3 regions of the Nostoc sp. UIC 10890 genome follow, and region 3 is predicted to be linked to each of the others. Evidence: riboswitches for the same ligand, from Rfam matches in the RefSeq annotation. Region 3 holds a riboswitch; each other region holds the start of a gene.
What was found. A riboswitch is a leader RNA that binds a small molecule or an ion and turns the genes downstream of it on or off. The one in region 3 is predicted to bind cobalamin.

Region 1 (2,184 bases), 6.1 Mb from region 3:
CCGATAAAACTTAAACAGCTTGTAACCACAATTCAACAACTCTTAAGAAGGTAACGGAAATTTTCGATGGATAGTCAAACCTCTATTTTAGTGATCGACGATCAACCAGATAACTTTGACGTTGTTGAAACCTTACTGGATGGTGAAAACTACCAGCTTTACTACGCTCCTAGTGGTCAACAAGCTCTAAATCGCCTCGATAGTTTTCAGCCCGATCTAATTTTATTAGATGTGATGATGCCCGATCTTGATGGGATGGAAGTCTGTCGACGCATCAAAGCCGATCCACAATGGCAAGCAGTGCCAATCATCATGGTGACAGCATTAACCGAGAAAGAAGATTTGGCTCGATGTCTGGCGACGGGTGCAGATGACTTCATTAGTAAACCCGTCAACGGTGTGGAATTACGAGCCAGAGTTAATTCCATGTTGCGGATTAAGCAGCAGTACGACAGTATGCAAGTATTGCTCAAGATGCGAGAAGACATGGTAAATATGATTGTGCACGATCTGCGAAATCCACTTACCACTATTGTCTTAGGAGCAGAGATTCTTCGATTACCAGGTTTCTCACCGAAACAACAGCAAGGAAAAATCGATCAAATTTTACTTGCTGGACAACAATTACAATCGTTAATTGATAGTTTGCTGATTATGGCAAAGCTGGAATCTGGCAAAATGGTTCTCAACTACACAGAAGTGGATCTTTGTGCGCTGTGTATATCAGCTGTAGAAGATATTGAGGCGATCGCTACTCAAAAAAACTTAACCCTGATACGTGAATTTCCCGAACCTGGTGGCATTGTTGCAGTAGATGCAGTGATCTTTCGTCGAGTGCTGGATAATTTGCTCTCCAATGCCATTAAGTTCTCCCCCTTCGATTCTCAAGTCATCCTCCGAGGAGAGTATTTGGCAGCAGGTGGTGCTAAAGTGCAAGTCGCTGATTCCGGTTCGGGAGTTTGTCAAGACTTACGACAAATCATTTTCGAGAAGTATGAAATTGGAACTCTGATGCCAGAAATTTCGCAAATTGGTTTAGGATTGGCTTTCTGCAAAATGGCGATCGAGGCACATTCCGGTACAATCACCATCGAAGATAATCATCCAAACGGTAGTATTTTTACTGTATTACTCAAAAATAAATAAGTAAGTGGGAATAAACCAAATTATGACCTCTAAACTGTCTTAATAAACTACGCTTTGTGAATACCTGGTAAAAATCGCTGCTCAAAATTGGTAATGGTGATATAGTTACTCAAATCGGTTCTGATGGGAAGCAGCCATCGGACGCAAGGGGGAAAGTCCGGTGTAAATCCGGCGCTGTCCCGCAACTGTGAACCAAAATTAGGTGAGTCAGGATGCCCGCCGGTTAGAATCAATTCGTTTACATAAATCTGCGAGGTACAGATTATGAAAAGAAAAAAACAGGCGTTAGTCAGTCTAACCCTGATGGGAGTTATCAGTTTTTATCTAGTCATTGGTTTACCCAAACCCGCCTACGCCATGCACATTATGGAAGGTTTTTTGCCAGTGCAGTGGGCAATTTTTTGGTGGGTTGTGGCATTACCATTTTTTCTATTAGGATTGCGTAGTCTGACTCGCATTACCCAAGCTAACCCGGAATTGAAACTACTCCTGGGCTTGGCTGGTGCTTTTACTTTTGTGCTGTCAGCTTTGAAAATCCCTTCTGTCACAGGTAGCTGTTCTCACCCAACAGGGACAGGGTTAGGTGCGGTGCTGTTTGGCCCCCTTACTATGTCGGTTTTGGGTAGCTTAGTATTGTTGTTTCAAGCTTTGTTACTGGCGCATGGCGGCTTGACGACGTTGGGGGCAAATGCTTTTTCGATGGCGATCGCTGGCCCTTTCCTAGCTTACTGGATATATAATCTGACAATAAAGTTAGGTGGTAAACAACAAATCGCCATATTTTTAGCAGCTGCGATCGCAGATTTACTCACCTACATTATCACTTCCATCCAACTCGCCCTAGCTTTCCCCGCACCTGTTGGTGGGTTTATCGCTTCATTTACCAAATTTGCCGGAATTTTTGCCATTACTCAAGTTCCTTTAGCAATTAGTGAAGGATTACTAACTGTGTTGGTGTGGAACTGGCTGCAATCTTATAATCCTCAAGAATTGGAATTGTTGAAATTAATCAAGCGAGGAAGTGGCAATGAGTCAATC
Region 2 (2,184 bases), 5.7 Mb from region 3:
GCATCGCCACTGGGAGCAAGTGCAGAATTAGCCGAGCTAATTTGGGATTTAACAGATAAATGAACCGCACAGAGAAACAGGAGAATAAGTATTTGGGAAAGGTTTATTTAGTAGGTGCGGGGCCAGGTGATCCAGGTTTAATTACCCTGAAGGCTAAAGGTTTGTTGGAATGTGCAGATGTAGTTATCTATGATGCCTTAGTTAGTTCGGCAATTCTGGCAATGATTAATCCCCAAGCCGAGCAAATTAATGCTGGTAAGCGGAGGGGAAAACATTCGCTGTTCCAGGAAGAAACAACTCAACTGCTGATTGATAAAGCGCAGGATCATGCAATTGTAGTACGCCTAAAAGGTGGCGATCCATTTATTTTTGGTCGCGGTGGCGAAGAGATGGCAGAATTAGTCAAAGCTGGAATATCAACAGAAGTAGTGCCAGGTATCACATCGGGAATTGCAGCAGCGGCTTATGCAGGTATACCTTTGACGCATCGGCTGTATAGTTCATCAGTGATATTTGTAACTGGTCATGAAGCGGCGGGTAAGTATAGACCGATAGTAAATTGGAGTGCGATCGCTCACGGTTCCGAAACTATTGTAATTTATATGGGAATTCACAATCTGCCTTATATTGTCGAACAATTAAGTTTAGCTGGATTGAATTTAGAAACGCCCATTGCTTTAGTACGCTGGGGTACGCGACCAGAACAAGAAGAATTGATTGGGACTTTAGAGACAATTGTAGAGCAGGTAGAGCAAACTGGATTTGGTGCGCCTGCGATCGCAGTTATTGGACAAGTAGTGAATATGCACAGTATTTTGTCTGGTTGTCGTCCAGTTTGATGGTTGGTGCAAAGCTTGTTATTTCGTATTCTGAGATGACTCTAGTGGTTTATCGCATTAAATATTATGAGTTTGTAGTAAGCACTGAAGTGCTTAAAAATCCAGGACTAAAGTCCTTACTACGAACTTATTCATCCCTCGTAACTAATGCGATAGACCACTAGTGTATGATCAATAAGGTTATTCGGTTCTGGTGGGAGTCAGCTACCAGAGGTAACGGGGAAAGTTCGGTGCAAATCCGGCGCTGTCCCGCAACTGTGAACTAATTTGAGATTAAGGAACCAAATTGAGTAAGTCAGGATGCCCGCCGAAATAGATTTATCATTTCCACATCTCTGCGAGGTACAGATGACTACTACTGTAAATATTTCCCCAACCAATCCCTTGGCTGTTGCTGATCATACTTTATTTGTTTGTAAAACCTGTGCCAGTGTTTGGCAAAATGGAAATCGCTTAGGCGAAAGTGGTGGTGAAAAACTTTTACACCAACTTCAGCAGCTTGCCCAAGATTGGGAGTTACGAGATGAATTCCCGATTCAGGAAGTTGAATGCATGAGTGCTTGTAATCGTTCTTGTGTAGTCGCATTTACTGCCAAAGGCAAATTAACATATTTATTTGGTGACTTGGCAGTTGATGGTAGTGCTTCTGCGGTGTTGCAATGTGCTAGTCAATACTATACCAAAGCAGATGGTTTACTGCCTTGGTCAGAGCGTCCAGAAGCACTGAAAAAAGGTGTTTTGGCAAAAATTCCACCTTTATCTTAAATGATGCGCGTTTTGATTCTAGGTGGAACGGGAGATGCAGCAGAACTAGCTGCCAAGGTTGCGACTATCCAAGGGTTAGAAGCAATCACATCTCTAGCTGGTCGCACCCGTGAACCGTCAATACCGTTGGGCGATTTACGGGTTGGAGGCTTCGGTGGCGTGGCGGGATTGGCTAGCTATCTGCGAATCATGCAAATCGACTTATTAATTGATGCAACCCATCCTTTTGCGACTCAGATTTCCTTTAATGCAGCAGATGCCGCAACGGAAGTTGGAGTACCCCGTCTGATGTTAATTCGTCCGCCTTGGGAAAAAGAAAGTGGCGATCGCTGGATTGAAGTTGATCGCGTTGAAGCCGCAGCAACAGCCCTACAAAACCAAGCACAGCGAGTATTTTTGACAGTTGGTAGACAAGAACTCGCTGCCTTTGCTCACCTAGAGAAAATTTGGTTTCTGATGCGGATGATTGACCCACCTACCGATAATGCTTTAGTGCCGTTAGGAATGGTATTGTGCGATCGCGGGCCATTTACTCTCAATAATGAAAGACAAATCCTGATTAATAACAAGATTGATACCA
Region 3 (2,184 bases):
CGTGATGCATGGAAACGGCTCTGAGATCGGCATAACTCAAATCTGCCCAACTCAAAACCACATATCCCAAATCTGTACGCTGGTCAGAACTGGGGCGTAAGTCTGCTTGAAATAACAGAGAACGAGATAAGTTTGCACCATGCAAATTAGCACCACATAAACTAGCTTTGATTAAATTTGTTTCTTCTAAGCGTGTCTTGATTAATTTTGCCCCCGTTAAATCAGCTTCTCGGAGAACAGCACGATATAAGTCTGCTTCACTCAAATCTATGCCCCAAAGAATAGATTCACTCAAGTCTGCTTCGTGTAAGCAAGCTCGGCTAAGATTAGTTCTACCAAGTCGTGTTTGACGTAAATCAGCATAGCTAAAATCTGCGCCTATGAGGTTGGCATTTGTTAATTCTGCTTCTTGCAGATTTAGTCTTTGAAAGTTTCTTGCTCCAGCAGCATAAGATTTAAGAATTTCATTTATATCCATGTTAAAAATTTTAAGTTTAGGAGAGGATCTTTCATGCGATCGCAGTGTGATTCTTCATACGGAGTTTGAGGATGCCGTTGCTTAATGCAAGCAAGAAATAACCAAAAGTTCTCTGAAGTCTATTAGCTGGAACAAATTCAGCTAAGTACGCACCGAAAATTGTTCCTACAATAGCAACCACAATGAAAGACAACATTAAGTTCCAATTTAAAGAAAGATATTGATCAAAATCTATAGCAAGCTTTGGTAAAAAATGAGACTTACCCCGATTAATGACGAATGCCAGTATAGATCGACCATTGATTTTTATGCAAGCAAATCACAGTTGTGTTAGTATTCAGATGAATCTCGGTTCTAGTGGGGAACAGCCGCTAGAGGAAACGGGGAAAGTCCGGTGTAAATCCGCCACTGTCCCGCAGCTGTAATCAAGGCTTGCCTTGTAAGTCAGAATGCCCGCCGAAGTTGACTTGTAATTTTGTACATCTGCGAGGCACAGATAAATATCTTTATGAAAATTTCTGCAACTAATCAGCTTTACGTTCTCATAGCCCCACATATCAAGACGCTACAGATTACAGCTTTCTATGAGAGTGTAGGCGGTTAATTTAGGGTACAAATTTTGTTTTTAGATGCTGCGATCGCTACTCCAGATGAGAGTATCGCTTGCGAATAGTGTGTATTAACTAACAGATAGAAGTTGTTCAAAACAGTTAATAAATGGCGTGTGTGACATACATATTCCTGTTCTAATACTGAACAAATGCTTTCCCAATTAGCATAAAAATTGCTAATTCACTAGACTAATACTTTAGTTAATCATCATGCCAAAATTCTATATTTACCGAGTTGGGAAAATTGCCACTGCTGTTCATCCCTTTGTCAAACAAACAGCTCTCTCCCAAGATAAACACAAGCCCAGTCTACTTCAAGGGAGAATTATTCAAGATGTTCAAAACATTGCAATTTCGATGTATAGGATGATTTATATTGCGTTAGCTCCGCTCATCGTAGGCAGCGAATCTGGTGGGCGATTACCACATGGCGCGTCTAATTCGCGACGAGCAGCAATGAGTAAACCGTTAGATCGACTCAAATAGTTGTACAGAAGGGTTCAAAAAAATGGCAACTTTATTATATTCTGTAATTGGTTTTCTTCTGATTTTGGTGATTGGAATTGCGGCTTATCTCCTGACCGCCCGCAAGTATGAATCCTCAGCCACAGTCGCCAATTCCTACGATCAATGGACTCTTGATGGCATCGTAGAGTTTTATTGGGGGGAACACATTCACCTCGGTCACTACGGTTCGCCGCCACGACGAAAGGATTTTTTGGCTGCTAAATCTGACTTTGTACATGAAATGGTTAAATGGGGTGGTTTAGATAAATTACCTTCTGGCACTACCGTCTTAGATGTTGGCTGTGGTATTGGCGGCAGCAGCCGGATTTTAGCGCGAGATTATGGGTTTGCGGTCACAGGGATTACAATCAGCCCACAGCAGGTAAAGCGTGCCCAGGAGTTAACACCCGACGGGCTAAACGTCCAGTTTGCGGTCGATGATGCAATGGCACTGTCGTTTCCAGATGCCAGTTTTGATGTGGTCTGGTCAATCGAAGCGGGCCCCCACATGCCAGATAAAAGCATCTTTGCTAGAGAATTAATGCGGGTGCTAAAGCCTGGTGGAGTTTTGGTTGTAGCTGACTGGAA

Region 1: another riboswitch for cobalamin. It lies ahead of ACWATR_RS04260 (energy-coupling factor ABC transporter permease); the one in region 3 lies ahead of ACWATR_RS29855 (hypothetical protein).
Region 2: another riboswitch for cobalamin. It lies ahead of ACWATR_RS05805 (DUF1636 domain-containing protein); the one in region 3 lies ahead of ACWATR_RS29855 (hypothetical protein).

The regions. Positions count from the first base shown of each region.
Region 1 is NZ_JBSGKF010000001.1:1,085,081-1,087,264, forward strand. Features, by position in the region: gene ACWATR_RS04250 (PAS domain S-box protein) at 1-54, shown strand, start outside; gene ACWATR_RS04255 (hybrid sensor histidine kinase/response regulator) at 67-1,146, shown strand; cobalamin riboswitch at 1,245-1,384, shown strand; gene ACWATR_RS04260 (energy-coupling factor ABC transporter permease) at 1,411-2,184, shown strand, end outside; gene ACWATR_RS04265 (energy-coupling factor ABC transporter substrate-binding protein) at 2,174-2,184, shown strand, end outside.
Region 2 is NZ_JBSGKF010000001.1:1,456,937-1,459,120, reverse strand. Features, by position in the region: gene ACWATR_RS05815 (sirohydrochlorin chelatase) at 1-63, shown strand, start outside; gene cobA (uroporphyrinogen-III C-methyltransferase) at 60-839, shown strand; cobalamin riboswitch at 1,008-1,165, shown strand; gene ACWATR_RS05805 (DUF1636 domain-containing protein) at 1,188-1,604, shown strand; gene ACWATR_RS05800 (cobalt-precorrin-6A reductase) at 1,608-2,184, shown strand, end outside.
Region 3 is NZ_JBSGKF010000001.1:7,193,779-7,195,962, reverse strand. Features, by position in the region: gene hetL (heterocyst differentiation pentapeptide repeat protein HetL) at 1-478, opposite strand, end outside; gene ACWATR_RS29860 (hypothetical protein) at 510-674, opposite strand; cobalamin riboswitch at 811-953, shown strand; gene ACWATR_RS29855 (hypothetical protein) at 1,300-1,575, shown strand; gene ACWATR_RS29850 (methyltransferase domain-containing protein) at 1,598-2,184, shown strand, end outside.